Regions from separate parts of the Mesorhizobium sp. M0217 genome, predicted to be linked through region 2. Evidence: predicted binding sites of a transcription regulator. Region 2 holds the regulator's gene; the other holds the start of a gene.

Region 1 (7,544 bases), on a different contig from region 2:
CTTGACAGTCTGCCTTGCCGCCTTGCGAGGGAGGAGCTTTGAAATGCCACAGATCATTTTCTTCGCAGTTGTCGGCGCAGCCGCTTATTTCGGCTACCGCACCTTCGTCCGCGAGGCCGAACGTGTGACCGCCAAGGTGCGGCGCACCGAAAAGCAGGCAGCCAACGGCACCAACGGCACGCTGGTCCAGGATCCCAAGACCGGCGAATACCGCCTGGCCAAGGACTGATCATCATCCCGTCAGCAGCCGACAGTTTGGATGCCGCAGCCCGGACGTGGCTTGCGCCCGCCAAGATAAATCTGGCGCTGCACGTCACCGGCAAGCGCGCCGACGGCTACCATCTGCTCGAGAGCCTGGTCGTTTTCACCCGCTTCGGCGACAGGGTCGAGATCGAGCCTGCCGACGCCGACCGGTTCTCCGTATCGGGCCGTTACGCGACTTCCGTGCCGATCGACGACAGCAATCTGGTGGTGAAGGCGCGCGAGGCGCTGCGCAGGCAGGCCGGCCAGCAGAGCACGCCGCCGGTTGCCATCCGGCTGGAAAAGAACCTGCCGGTCGCATCCGGGGTCGGCGGCGGCTCGAGCGACGCGGCGGCGGTATTGCAGGGTCTTGTCCGGACCTGGGGGCTCGACATCGGCGAGGCCGAACTGAGCCGGATCGGTCTCACGCTCGGCGCCGACGTGCCGATGTGTCTTGCGGCAAAACCGCTGGTTGCGCGTGGCGTCGGCGACGAGCTGTCGCTGGTGCCGGATTTTCCGGCGCTCGCTTTGGTGCTGGTCAATCCCGGCGTCGCCGTCTCGACGCCCGATGTGTTCAATGCACTTGAAAAACGCGACAATGAAGGACTGCCGCCGCTGCCGCGCGGTTTCGATTTCCACGGCGTCCGCAATTGGCTGGAGATCACCCGCAACGATCTTGAGGAACCGGCGCAAGCAATACAGCCGCCCATCGGCAGAGCGCTTTCCCTGCTGAACAGGGCCGGATCTGGATTCTCGCGCATGTCGGGCTCCGGCGCGACATGCTTCGGGCTGTTCGAGACCGGCAATGTCGCCAAGCGCGCCGCCGCCGAGATCCGCAGCCGCGAACCGGAGTGGTTTGTCGCCGCGACACGAAGCATCGCTTCAGAGGGGGCCGATGACCAAAATTGACGAAAGCCGCCTGTTCATCCCGGTGCGCATCGCGGTGCTGACGGTGTCCGATACGCGCAGCCTTGCCGACGACAAATCCGGCCAGACGCTGGCTGATCGCATCGCCGAGGCCGGCCATGTCCTGGCCGCGCGCGACATCGTCACCGACGACCGGGAGAAAATCCGCGACAAGGTGCTGGGCTGGTCGCGCGACGAAGACATCGATGTCGTCATCACCACCGGCGGCACCGGTTTTACCGGCCGCGACGTGACGCCGGAGGCGCTGGAGCCGATCTTCGAGAAGCGCATGGATGGCTTTTCCGAAGTGTTCCACCGCATTTCCTACGACAAGATCGGCACCTCGACAGTGCAGAGCCGGGCGACGGGCGGCGTCGTCAACGCCACCTTCGTCTTTGTGCTGCCGGGCTCGCCCGGCGCCTGCAAGGACGCCTGGGACGGCATCCTGAAACCGCAGCTCGACTACCGCCACATGCCCTGCAACTTCGTCGAGATCATGCCGCGCCTGGACGAGCATTTGCGGCGCGGCAAGGCCGCCTCGTAAACCAAGGCAAAGCCGGCCAAGTGCTGCCTTTGTCAGGCAGAATGGCGGCTGCGCCTTCGAGAGGTCATTTCCTCCGGGTCGTCGGGCGGATAGTCTGTCGCCAAGTCAAGACGGAAGAGATCCAATGAGCGCGCACCGCGGCGGCTGCCATTGCGGCAACATCCACCTGACCTTCGAAACCGGAATTGAGCCGTCCGAGATGGAGATCCGCGCCTGCCAGTGCGCGTTCTGTGTCCGGCATGGTTCGCGCGCCGCCGCCGATCCGCAGGGGCGATTGATCGTCGCGGTCGAGGACGAGGCCCGGCTGCACCGATACCGGTTCGGATTGCGCACCGCCGATTATCTCATCTGCCGGGACTGCGGCGTCTATGTCGCTGCTGTGACCACCGACGGCGAACCGAGAGCGATCGTCATCGTCAATGCGCTGGATGACCGGCCGCGGTTCAACCGCGAGCCGGTCCCAATGGACTATGATGCCGAGAACAAAGAGGGTCGCATTGCCCGGCGGCAAGCGCGCTGGATGCCGGTCGAGATCCGCTCCGGCCTCAGCGGATGACCGGTTCGCCGTGGAAGCGGCGGCGCGAGGGCGGCGAGACGCCGAAGCCGACCTCCATCATCAGCCGTGGCGTGGTGGACGGCACGGTGCCCATGTGGAAGCCGAACGGGTCCTCGACGAAGCCGAGGCCGGCCTCGCCGGTCAGCGTGACCGGGCTGTCGTCGCCATAGACCTTGAGCACGTCTTGCGCCGGATGGCCGACCAGCAGCGTCAACTGGTGCTTGAGGCTGCGCCTGTTGTGGCTGCCTTTGACATAGACATGCGGGCCGGTGCCGGCATCGCAGGGCTTGAGATAGAAGAAGAATTTCAGCATCCGCCAGTCGTCGAGATCGAAATGATATTTGCCGAGCGAGGCAAGGTTCTTGTCGGCGTCGGAAGCCTCGCCGGTCGGAAAGCTCCACCAGACACGCGTGGTGATCAGCTTTGCCTGCCCGCCCAGATAGTGCTGGGCGATGTCGAGCAGCAGCGGATCGTTTTGGATGGCGAGTGCTGCCTTGCAGCTGAGGATGCGCTCGAAATAGTGGCCGCTGAGCAAAGAGCGGCCGAACCGCTTCTCGGCTTCTGCGTGTTCTCCGGGCATGAATTCGAGCCGGCGGTCGAAATTGCCGAAGCACGGCGTGCTCTGAGCAAAGCTGGCGATCTCTTCGTGGATTGCCTGCGGAAGGACCAGTCCGGAGAACAGGCCATCGGCGCGCAGCGCCGCGACGATCGACTTGAGGTCGACGCCCCTGAACATCGTCGCTCCGGCACTCTGCGCGGGGCGCGCGGCTTTGGCGCCAAGCCAGTGCAGTTTGCGCGCCGGCATGGTGCGGGCAAGCACGAACATCGGCAGCCATGCGGGATTTTCGCGCAGGTCGGACAGATAGGTCGGGATACGCACCGCAATGCGGCGGAGCAGGCTGCCGTTGCGGGCAATGGCTTCCAGACTGGGGGCGCCGGATTTGTCAGGGGACGAAAGGTTCATCGGGGTCCTCAGATATGAACGGCAGCAACGACGACGCGGCGCTTGCTTACCGCTCCGGCACTACCCAAACCCCGATATCCCGCATCAACGGAATGCTAATCCCGCGTCAGCTTTTGTGCAATGCACAATAGCTTTTTGCGGCGAAAAGGAGGGATGGTGCTGCGACCGTGCCAATGCGGATGAGACGCCGACGCTGCTCCTCATCCGCCCTTCGGGCACCCTTCTCCCTGGGAACGGGAAAAGGGAGAAACATCACTTCTTCGGCGCCAGCCAGATTTCGGCGTCGAGCCGCCTGGTGGCGAGACCGCGCGCAAGGGCTTCGGCGCTGTGCGCGTTCTTCGACAGGGCAGCGGCCTGGCGCTTGCTGATGACCAGCCCTTCGGCCAGCGCCCGGTTGCCCGAAAACACCCGTGACAGGAACGGCGTGCGGCTGCCGCGCGCACGGGAAAAGCGCGCCGGCATGGTTTGCCGCGCCGTGTGAGCGACAACGTCGTCGATCCAGCCCTCCGCCAGCCTTGCGCCGGGTTCCAGAAACAGCAGCCAGTCACCCTTCGCCTGCCTGATTCCCGCGGCAATGCCGCCGGCCACGAAGTGGCAGCCGGCATGATCGGCAACCCGATGCGTCTGGTCGGTCGAGCCGGTGTCGCAGACGATGACATCGCGCACCACGCCCTCGACCGCGCCGCCGATCAACGAGGCGAGCGTGCGGGCAAGGCCTTCTTCGTCATCCCGGGTTTCGATGAGAACGCTGAGCATTTTTAGCCGAATAGCGGAAAGCCCGGCGCAGCGCCAGTTTTGCATGGCCCAACGAAAAAGTTCTTGCTTTGTTCTCACCAGCGAAATAGGATTATTTTCATGAACAGAGCGATTCGACAGCCAGCCGACAGTCCTTGGGAAAGGGCCAAAATGGAACATATCGTGCGTGCGGACATTGCTGCTTTCGGAGCAGGGCGAGCCGAGATGGCCAATGCGATGATCGAACAGAGCGGCATGCGCGTCCGTCCGGATCGCAACCGCGGCCGTTCCGCGGGCATCAACCCGTCCGGCCGGTTCGAGCCGGTCAGCCGGCATGTGTTCGACGACGGCTGGAATTCGCTGGAGGAATTGCCGCCGTTCAAGACCGAAGTGCAGGTCGAGAAGCCGCGCACCATCATCACCCGCAACGAATCGCCCGACATTTCCTTCGACCGCTCGATCAACCCCTATCGCGGCTGCGAGCATGGCTGCGTCTATTGTTTCGCCCGGCCGACGCATTCCTTCATGGGCCTGTCGCCGGGGCTGGATTTCGAAGCGAAGCTGTTTGCCAAGCCGGATGCGGCGCGGCTGCTCGACAAGGAACTGTCGAAGGATGGCTATCAGCCGCGCACCATCGCGATCGGCACCAACACCGATCCCTACCAGCCGATCGAGAAACAATACCGGATTATGCGCGAGATCCTCGAAGTGCTGGAGGCGCGCGGCCATCCGGTCGGCATCGTCACCAAATCCCATCTGGTGACGCGCGACATCGACATCTTGTCGCGCATGGCCGAACGGGGCTTGGCCAAGGTGGCGCTGTCGGTGACAACGATGGACCGCATGCTGGCGCGCACCATGGAGCCACGCGCGTCGACGCCGACCAAGCGGCTTGAGGCGATCCGGCAGCTTTCCGATGCCGGCATTCCGGCCTCTGTCATGGTGGCGCCGATCATTCCCGGCCTGACCGACCAGGAGATGGAGCGCATCCTCGATTCGGCACGCGCCGCAGGCGCCCGCGAGGCCGGCTATGTCATCCTGCGCCTGCCGCTCGAGGTGGCGCCGATCTTCAAGGACTGGCTGCTGCGCCATTATCCCGACCGCTATCGGCACGTGATGTCGCTGATCCGTTCGATGCGCGACGGCAAGGACTATGATTCGGAATGGGGCAAGCGGATGAAAGGCGCCGGCCCCTATGCCTGGCAGATCGGCCGGCGCTTCGAGATCACGGCCAAGCGGCTCGGCCTCAACGCCGAGCGGCGCACGCTCCGAACCGACCAGTTTGTCGCCGCCGCCAAGGCGACCGAGCAGCTGATGCTGCTCTGAGAGTAGCGCCTGCCCTGCCCTCGTGGCTGTCAGGCGACCCAAGAATCCCGTCCGGCCTGTCCCCCGGCCTGCAGACGGTGCCCTCCCGGTCTTGCCCCCACTCGACCTTGGAGGGACTTGCGGAGAATCGGAGCCGATGCGAACCTCGCCGCAACATGGCTCGCGCACGTTCCGATTCTCCGCTTCTTTTCGAAATCGTCGAAAAGCCCGACTTCTCCTTCGAGACGAAGGCGATGGCGGAAGGCCTGTGGCCGGTGGCAGGCATGGACGAGGCCGGCCGCGGTCCGCTGGCCGGGCCGGTGGTGGCGGCGGCCGTGATCCTCGATCCCGCCAACATTCCCGACGGGCTCGACGATTCCAAACGGCTCAACCATTTGCAGCGCGAGGCGCTGTTCCTGAAAATCCTGGGGTCAGCGCTCGGCGTGTCGATGGCCTCGGTCAGCGCCGAAGGCATTGACGGCAGCAACATCCTCAAGGCCAGCCTGGAAGCCATGCGCCGCGCCCTTGCCGGCCTGCCGATCCAGGCGAAGCTGGCGCTGGCCGATGGCCGCGATGTGCCGCCGGGCCTCCTCTGCGAAGGCCGCGCGCTGATCAAGGGCGACCAGCGCTCGCAATCGATCGCCGCCGCCTCGATCGTCGCCAAGGTGATGCGCGACCGCATGATGTGCGGCTGCGGCAGCCATCACGAGCGCTACGGGTTCGAGGTCCATATGGGCTACGCCACCGTGCGGCACCGCACCGCGATCGAAGCGCATGGGCCGGTGGCAAGGCTGCACCGGGCATCATTCGCGCCGTTCAGGCTGGGTGGGGTTGAGGTGGTGGAAGAAGAAGGGTTTGTCGGGTTGGACAGCTAATCTCCCCCCTTGAGGGGGAGATGGCCGGCAGGCCAGAGGGGGTCGCGCGCGTGAAGTGCTAGCCCTTCTTGGTCGCAGAAAGAGCGTCGCGCCTGGTCGAACGGACCCCCTCTGTCGCCTTTGGCGACTTCCCCCCCTCGTGGGCCCTCGAGGGGGAGATCAGGCGCACCACCGCCTTCGCCAATCTCCGTCGCCGCTCAACAAAAAAGCCGCCAGGTTGCCCGGGCGGCTTGATGTCAGCGAGTTAACCCCGCTCAGTTCAGCCTGGCCTTCACGTCCTGCAGCGCGGACTTGAACAGGTCGGCGCCGGCCTTGGCGTCGATCTTGCCGGCAAGCAGCGTGCGGGCCGCCTCGACGGCGATGTCGACGGCGCTGGCGCGCACTTCGGCGACGGCTTCGCGCTCGGCCTGGCCGATCTTCTGCTCGGCAAGCGCAGTGCGACGGGTGACATAGTCTTCGGTCTTCTTGTGCGCCTCGGCGGCAAGCATGTCGGCCTCGCGCTTGGCGGCAGCGACGATGGCTGCGGCCTCCTGCTCGGCTTCCTTGCGCTTCTTCTGGTATTGGCCGAGCAGTTGCTGGGCCTCTTCGCGCAACCGGCGGGCTTCCGCAAGCTCGTCGCTGATCTTGGTCGCACGGGCGTCGAGCGACTTGGCGATCAGGCCTGGCACCTTGATGTAAACGGCAACGCCGAGGAAAATGACGAGGGCAACCGTTGCCCAAAGCGTTGCGAGAGATGTGGCGTCCATGATGTGCTCCTCACCGGGCCACGGATTTGACCGCAGCCGAGATCTCGGCCTTGCTCGTCTTGCCGCCGACAAGCGCATCGACGATGGCTGAAGCGGTGTCCTCGGCAATCATGCCGACTTCCTTCATGGCGTTGGCCTTGATGGAAGCAATGCTGGCCTCGGCCTCGCCGAGCTTCTTGTCGAGGGCGGCCTCGACCTTCTTGCGGGCAGCCTCGGCTTCAGCCTTGGCAGCGTCGTTGGCCTGCTGGCCGATCGCGTTGGCCTTGGCCTTGGCTTCCGCCAGTTCCTGCTCGTAAGCGGCAACGGCGGCGTCGGCCTCGCCCTTCAGCCTGGCGGCCTGGTCGAGGTCCTGCGTGATGCGATCGCTGCGGACGTCGATGATGCCGCCAAGGCGCGGCATCACCACCTTCTTCAGGAACAAATAGAACAGCCCGAACGTGATCGCCAGCCACAGAAGCTGGGACGGAAACGTCGCCGGATCGAATGGCGGGAACGTGCCGTGCGCCTCGGCAGGCACGCCGGTGCCGGAATGCGTGTCGCCTTCCGTACCGGTGTGGGCGCCTTCAGCGGCGGGTGCGGACTCTTGCGCAAACGCAGATGTCACGAACATGGACTATCCCCTCATATCAGGCATGGCCGCAGGAATGCGGCCAGCCAATTCTTCCCAATGCTC
Region 2 (7,544 bases):
GCGCGCGCATCACCTGATAGCCATGCGGATGGAGGAACGACACCTGGCTGCCGCGCTGGCTGCCGTCGCGAGGACTTTCCAGTTCAAGCCCGTAGGCGCCGCATCTGGCTTCGACGAGCTGGATAAACAGGTCGGTTAGCGCGATGCTTTTTCTGCGCACCGCCGCCATATCGACGTCGTTCCAGATATCGAGCGCGCCCTTGAGCGCCCGCATCGACAGCACCGGCTGCGTTCCGCACAGGAAGCGGCGAATGCCGCTGCCGACGGCAAAGCCCTGCTCGAAGGCAAAGGGCCGCGCATGGCCCCACCAGCCGCTGAGCGGCTGGTGGGCATCGTCATGGTGGCGCTCGGCCGCGTAGATGAAGGCTGGCGAGCCCGGGCCGCCATTGAGGTATTTGTAGGTGCAGCCGACGGCGAAATCGGCATTGGCACGGTCAAGTTCGACCGGCAAGGCGCCGGCCGTGTGGCAGAGATCCCAGATGATCAGCGCGCCGGCGTCATGTGCCTTGCGCGTCAGCGCCGCCATGTCGCGCAACTGGCCGGATTTGTAGTTGACGTGGTTGACCAGGATGACGGCAACGCTGTCGTCGATCAGCTCCTCGATTGCGGCCGCGTCGACTCCCTCCAGCCGCAGCCGCGTTCCCGGCCGGGTCGAGGCGACGCCTTCGGCCATGTAGAGGTCGGTCGGGAAACTGTCGCCCTCGGCAACGATGACCGACCGATCCGGCCGCATGCCGAGCGCTGCGTGCAGCAGCTTGTAGATGTTGATCGAGGTTGTGTCGCAGACCACCGTCTGCCCATCAGCCGCGCCGATCAGTCGCCCGAGCTGATCTCCGAGTTCCACCGGCATGTTGAACCAGCCGGCGGTGTTCCAGGCGCGAATGAGGTCGTGCGCCCATTCCTGCGTGGCGGCCTGCTGCAGTTCGCTGAAGACGACCGCTGACGCGGCGCCCAGGGAATTGCCGTCGAGATAAATCACGCCTTGCGGCAAGACAAAGCGTTCGCGCATGGAGCGCAGCGGATCGGCGGCATCCATTGCTTCTATTGTAGCGAGATCGGGTGTCGTGCTCATGATCCGGCGCCCCTCCATGGACAAACGCGCGCGGCGGAGCCTGCCGCCCAAACATGCCGGCGATCTTGAGTGGTCGCCCTTGAACTGTCAAACATTATATATAATTCACCCATTGAAAGGCTTTGATATATAATGATCCGCCGAGCGTTTATGTCTGATGGATCACGATGCTGGATGACGAGCAGACCTCGAAGACGGAAGCGGCCTATCGCCTGCTCAGGCGCGATATTCTTGCGACCCGGCTGGCGCCTGCCGCGCCGTTGAAGCTGAGCACGCTGCGCAACACCTACGGCATCGGCTGGACGCCGTTGCGCGAGGCGCTGTCGCGGCTGGAGGCGGAACGGCTTGTGACCGCCATCAGCAACCGCGGGTTTGCGGTCGCTCCCGTCTCTCGGGCGGAGCTCGAGGATTTGGCGCGTGCGCGGCTGGTGGTCGAACTGCCCCTGCTGGTGGAATCGATCGAGAAGGGCGACCGTGAGTGGGAAGACGCGGTCGTTGCCGCCCACTATCGTCTCTCACGGTGCGGGTCTGTTCTCGACGATCCATCGGATGATGCGGTCGACGCGTGGTACGAAAAACACGATGCCTTCCATGCGGCGCTGCTCAGTGCCGCGACATCCAGCTGGCTGCTGCGCTTCAATGCAACGATTTCCGACCAATTGCATCGCCATCACCGCTTTCTGGGTCTGGCCCCGACGCTGCGCGCCGCCGCCGGCCGCACGGACGGACACCGGAAGGCCGTGGCGGCCCTGCGCGACGCCGTGGCGATCGAACACCATACCGCCCTGATGGAAGCGGCCCTCGATCGCGACGTCGAACGTGCGAAAACTCTGATGACCGCTCACATCGGCTACACGCTGCGGGTCTATGCCCAGAGAGAACCCCGCGCGGATGCTGCGCAGCCCCGTCCGAAAAGGAAGCGGCGATCGTAGCCGACGACGCAGGGCACTTTGTCTTCGTTTCACCCCGTTGCTGGCAACTGGGCGCAGGCGGCGCTCGCAGCGCCGAACGTTACGCTGAACAAAACGTCAACACATTCATTAAACTTTAAAAGGTTGCGGAACACAACTGGAACAGATAGTGTTTGTTCTGGGTTTGTTTTTTCTGATTCTGGTTTCAGAACCCTTGGGGGCCGCGATGCTGACGCGCAAACAACATGAGCTTCTGATGTTCATCCATGAACGCCTGAAGGAGAGCGGAATCCCGCCGTCCTTCGACGAGATGAAGGAAGCGCTCGACCTCGCCTCCAAGTCCGGCATCCACCGCCTGATCACGGCGCTTGAGGAGCGCGGTTTCATTCGCCGGCTGCCGAACCGGGCGCGCGCGCTGGAAGTGCTGCGGCTGCCCGACTCGATCGCACCAGGCCTCAATGCGGCGAGGAAGTTTTCGCCGAGCATCATTCAGGGCAGTCTTGGTCAAACCGGCCAAGGGCAAGGCGGCCAAGGACAAGGCGCGTTGGGCCAAGGCGGTCTCGGCCGCCAGATCAAGCCGGGCTCGCCGTCGCGTTCGATGTCGGCCGGCAATGACGATGCCGTTTCCGCGATTTCAATCCCGGTTATGGGACGCATCGCCGCCGGCGTGCCGATCGACGCCATCCAGCATCAGACCCATTCGATCTCGGTGCCGCCCGATATGATCATGGGCGGCGAACACTACGCGCTCGAGGTCAAGGGCGATTCGATGATCGAGGCCGGCATTTTCGATGGCGACACGGTCATCATCCGCAATGCCGACACAGCCAGCCCCGGCGAGATCGTGGTGGCGTTGGTCGACGATGAGGAAGCGACCCTGAAACGCTTCCGCCGCAAGGGCGCCTCGATCGCCCTGGAAGCCGCCAACCCGGCCTACGAGACCCGCATTTTTGGACCGGACAGGGTGAAGGTGCAGGGCAAGCTTGTCGGATTGATCCGGCGCTACTGAGCCGGCTTGGGTTTGTACTTTTCACGCTGGTTGTAAGGCGGCAGGCCGCGCGCTTCGCGGGAGAAGCGGCGTTGCTCGTGCCAGGGGCGATACGGCTTGTCGACGGCGAAGCGGATGGTTGGCGCTGCAGCTGCCGATTGCGGATCGAAGAAGACGGCGGCGCTGCCGTCGCGGGCCAGCTGTTTCTTCGTCACGACCAGCACCAGCGGGTCGCGGCACGGATTGTAGGCGGTGGCGTCATCGATGACGATCAGGCTCGCGAAGGCACAGGCCGGCCGCGCCGTCTTGCGGTCTTTCGCAAGCGCTACAATGGCTCCGGAAGGGTGCCGGGCGATACAGAGATCGCCGGTGCAATAGAAGGGCGAGCCGGGCGGCAGATCGAGCGGATCGAGATCGAACCGCGTATCTGTTGCCTCGAAAATCTCAGGTGGGATAATGGTTTCGGCCCACAGCGCCCGTTTCCAATTGTCCGTGGTGAATTCGTTGGAGCGTTCGCGGTTGAGGGCGAGTTCGCCGCCACCGATCGGCATGGCCACCAGATGCGCATCCTCGGATATGAGCACGTCTGGCGTAAGCACCTGCGGCACCGTCAACAGGCCGGCCAGCGCGAAAGGCACGGCCGCCAACCTGAGCCAGGTGGTGGCCATGGTGGCGATGACGAGGGCGACCGCCACCAACAGCACCGAGCGGATGGAGATCAGCCCGACGGCGTCGACCGGCGAGCGCTCGGAAATCCAGGCCGATATAGCGATCATCGCCATCAGACCTTTGCCCATCACATAGAGGAACGGCCCGTCGGCGCCGAACGGCATCGCCAGTGCGCTGAGCACGGCAAAGGGCATGACGATCAACGAAACAATCGGCATCACGGCCAGATTGGCGATCAGGCTGAGCGGCGACACACGCTGAAAATGCCAGATGGCGAACAGCAAGGTTGCACTGCCGGCGATGATCGAGGTCATTGCGAGGCCGCCCATGGCCAGCGCGAATTTTCGCGACAGGAAGCCGACGAAGGAGCGCTTTGCCGGCGGCGTTCTCACCTTGTCGGCGCGGTAATCGGCCCAGCCGGCATAGGCGCCGACAAGGGCGGCGGTGGCGGCAAACGACATCTGGAAGCTGGGACCGACCACCTCGTGCGGCGACACCAGGATGACGGCAATGGCGGAGATCGCCAGATTGCGCATGGTGAGTGCGGCGCGATCAAACAGCACGGCGACAAGCATGACCGCCAGCATGATGAAGCTGCGCTCGGCGGCAACCACGACGCCTGAAATAACGAGATAGGCGGCGATCGAGACAAGCGCTGCCGCGGCCGCATATTTCTTCACCGGCCGGCGCGAAGAGAAAACGGGAAACAGCGCAAAGGCGCCACGCAGCAACGCCATGATGGTGCCGGCAACCAGCGCCATGTGCAGGCCGGAGATGGAGATGATGTGGTAGATGCCGGTGCGCCGCATCGCTTCGTTGACCTCGTCCGGGATGCCGGCGCGCACGCCGACAATCAGCGCCGCGGCAATCTCGCCTTCGGCGCCGCCGATCTTGCCCCTGATATGGTCGGCAATGTTTTCGCGCGCGTTCTCGATTGCCGAGGAGAGCCGTGCGGTCAGCGGCGGCGGTCCCTGCGTAGCAATGGTTTTCGGATTGCCGAGAAAGAAGCCGCTGCCGCCGATACCGGTGAAATAGCTGTCGAAGGAGAAATCGTAGCTCTCCGGCCGCACCGGACCGGTCGGCGGCAACAGCCTGGCATAGCCGGTGATCAGGGAGCCGGCGGTCATATCGGCGGGAACGGTCCGCGCCGAGAGCCTGACCCGCTCCGGGGCGTAGCGCAGCTCGGGGTAAGCGGTCGAAACCACGTCGAGCGTCAGCCTGATGCGGCCGCTTTCCATCTGTTCGAGACTGACGACGCGGCCGGTCAGCCGTGTCTGAATCTCGGAGCCGAGCATCTGCGTTCCGGCGCGCCAGGTCTCGACCTTGGCGGCGACGACGCCGAGCGCGCACAGCATCGCGGCCATGCAGAACAGATGCGTCCTCGGCCGCGATCGCGTGGCGACAGCGCAACATGTCGCCAGCACCACAATGGCGATTGGCTGCGCAAAGCCCGGCTCGCCGGCCAGCGAGAAGTAGACGATGACGCCGGCTGCCAGGAAAACCGGGACCAGCAGGAAGGCGACGCCCCGGTCGAGCTCCGTGTTGGCGGCCACGGCAAGGCTGCGGCGGAGCGCGGGCCATGACGGGCGGCGAAGCCGTCTGCGCAGTCGGGCGATAGATCCGGGCGCTGTGACTTGCGCCGGCAACGCGTCACCGGGCAGCGCGGGCGCTATGCCGGGATGCGGCTCAGGCAGCGCGAGGGGCAGCGGCTCGGCATAGGGACTATCGGCAAACAGCGAGCGTTCGCTGACGCCTGCCTCGGCGCCTTCGCCTTCCTTCGTGCCCCGGCCACGTCCAGCCATCAGGTCTGCCCCTTGCGCCCCAGACCTCCTATGCTACATGAACGCGCAAAGCGCGAAAGTCCGTGCGGTCGCGTCCACCGCGCCGGAATTGACCCGCCAAGGACGCTCAATCCTCAATCATATCCCGGCCCTCCGCCCTCAGGCGAGCAAGCCCATCGTGCATTGCCTTCAATTGTTCCGGTGTATGACCCTGCCATTCACCGAGTTCACCCAGGATGAGCAACGGATCACGGGAGCGGTAGGATTTCGTCGGATTACCGGGAAATTTTTTGTCGGTCAGGTTAGGGTCATCCATAAAAAACCCCGTCGGCTTTACGATGTAAATCCTTTGACGACCGTCACCCGTTGCAAGCTCTGCTCCCCAGATGGCGGCTTCCAGTGTCTGGGTGAAATAGATCCATGACAGTGGTTTACCTCTGAAATTGGAAGGGTGGCCGACGCTCAGCAGATCCCCGGGTTTCAAATCCGCCCGGGTACCATGGTAGAACGGATCACCCTCCGTATGGTCGGCGTTTTCGGTCATCGGTAGTCCTTCTTTCAATCATGCCTCCTTCGTGGCGAGACCGGCCTGCACACAGTTGCGGTGTTCACGATAATGATTGCAGAAAGGTCAATATGCGTGACCAAGCCAACGCTGTCACGGCGGCGTTGTAGTCGGGCAGTGCCGCATCCGTGAAGAAATGTCCGCTCGTCAGAGGGGGCTACCACCGTCGCAGCGATGTTCCAGGCACTGTGACGGACGCTGCAGCCGAATGAAACCCAGACATTGACGCTGCTGCCAAACGAGGTTGCGCGGAGGGTGCGAACAGATTTTGTGCTACAAGGCTCCAGCGCCAGTTGACGCAACCGATAATTGCCGACGTGCCCCGGCCACGTTCAGCCATCGGGTCTGCCCCTTGCGCCCCAGACCCCCTATGCTACATGAACGCGCAAAGCGCGAAAGTCCGCGAGATCACGCTCCGCTTTCCAAGGTTCCAAGAGTTCCATGTCCGACACGGTCGTCACCCGTTTTGCCCCCTCGCCCACCGGCTATCTGCATATCGGCGGCGCGCGCACGGCGCTGTTCAACTGGCTGTACGCCAAGCACACCGGCGGCACGATGGTGCTGCGCATCGAGGACACCGACCGCGAACGCTTCAACGAGGCGGCGACACAGGCCATTCTGGATGGGCTGACCTGGCTCGGCCTTTCCTGGGACGGTGAGGCCATATCGCAGTTCGAGCGCGCGCCGCGCCACCGTGAGGTGGCCGAGGAGCTGGTGCGCCTGGGCAAGGCCTATTACAGCTACGAGACGCCTGCCGAGCTCGAGGCGATGCGCGAGGCCGCACGCGCCAAGGGTCTGCCGCCGCGCTACAACGGCCAGTGGCGCGATCGTGCCCCCTCGGAGGCGCCTCCCGGCGTCAAGGGCGCCATCCGCATCAAGGCGCCGACCGAGGGCGAAACCGTGGTGCACGACCGTGTGCAGGGCGAGGTGCGCTTCCCCAACAAGGACCTCGACGATTTCATCATTCTGCGCTCGGACGGCAATCCGACCTACATGCATGCCGTCGTCGTCGACGACCATGACATGGGCGTCACCCACATCATCCGTGGCGACGACCATCTGACCAACGCCGCGCGCCAGACGGTGATCTACAACGCCATGGGCTGGGACGTCCCGTCGATGTCGCATATCCCGCTGATCCACGGCGCCGACGGCGCCAAGCTGTCGAAGCGGCACGGCGCACTCGGTGTCGAGGCTTATCGCGCCATGGGCTATCTGCCCGAGGCACTGCTCAACTATCTGGCAAGGCTCGGCTGGAGCCATGGCGACGACGAGATCATGTCGATCAAGGACATGATTTCGTGGTTCGACATCGGCGATGTCAACAAGGGTGCGGCGCGCTTCGACTTCGCCAAGCTCGAGTCGATCAACGGCGCGCATATGCGCAAGATGGCCGATGCCGAGCTGTTCGACATTTTCGTCGCCACTCTGCCATACCTGGAAAGCGGACCGGCTATCGCCGCCCGTCTCGACGACGCCAGGAAGGCGCAGCTGCTGGCTGCCTTGCCGGGTCTGAAAGAGCGCTCCAAGACGCTGGTGGAACTGGCCGATGGCGCGG

What was found. Region 2 encodes LexA, which represses DNA repair genes until DNA is damaged. Its sites were predicted from a motif close to TGTTCNNNNTGTGTTCNG; they were not measured.
Region 1: NKJ18_RS10160 (PA0069 family radical SAM protein) is a predicted target of LexA. The motif match lies at 4,025-4,042, and genes of this name have one in related genera.

Annotation. Positions count from the first base shown of each region.
Region 1 is NZ_JAMYSN010000004.1:235,238-242,781, reverse strand. It holds gene NKJ18_RS10190 (membrane protein) at 44-229, shown strand; gene NKJ18_RS10185 (4-(cytidine 5'-diphospho)-2-C-methyl-D-erythritol kinase) at 256-1,149, shown strand; gene moaB (molybdenum cofactor biosynthesis protein B) at 1,136-1,690, shown strand; gene NKJ18_RS10175 (GFA family protein) at 1,815-2,246, shown strand; gene NKJ18_RS10170 (hypothetical protein) at 2,236-3,210, opposite strand; gene NKJ18_RS10165 (glycosyltransferase) at 3,463-3,966, opposite strand; gene NKJ18_RS10160 (PA0069 family radical SAM protein) at 4,117-5,271, shown strand; gene rnhB (ribonuclease HII) at 5,427-6,125, shown strand; gene NKJ18_RS10150 (F0F1 ATP synthase subunit B) at 6,380-6,871, opposite strand; gene NKJ18_RS10145 (F0F1 ATP synthase subunit B) at 6,882-7,481, opposite strand.
Region 2 is NZ_JAMYSN010000005.1:170,220-177,763, forward strand. It holds gene kynU (kynureninase) at 1-1,072, opposite strand, end outside; gene NKJ18_RS11755 (GntR family transcriptional regulator) at 1,240-2,004, shown strand; gene lexA (transcriptional repressor LexA) at 2,210-2,992, shown strand; gene NKJ18_RS11765 (ComEC/Rec2 family competence protein) at 2,986-5,442, opposite strand; gene arr (NAD(+)--rifampin ADP-ribosyltransferase) at 5,549-5,965, opposite strand; gene gltX (glutamate--tRNA ligase) at 6,428-7,544, shown strand, end outside.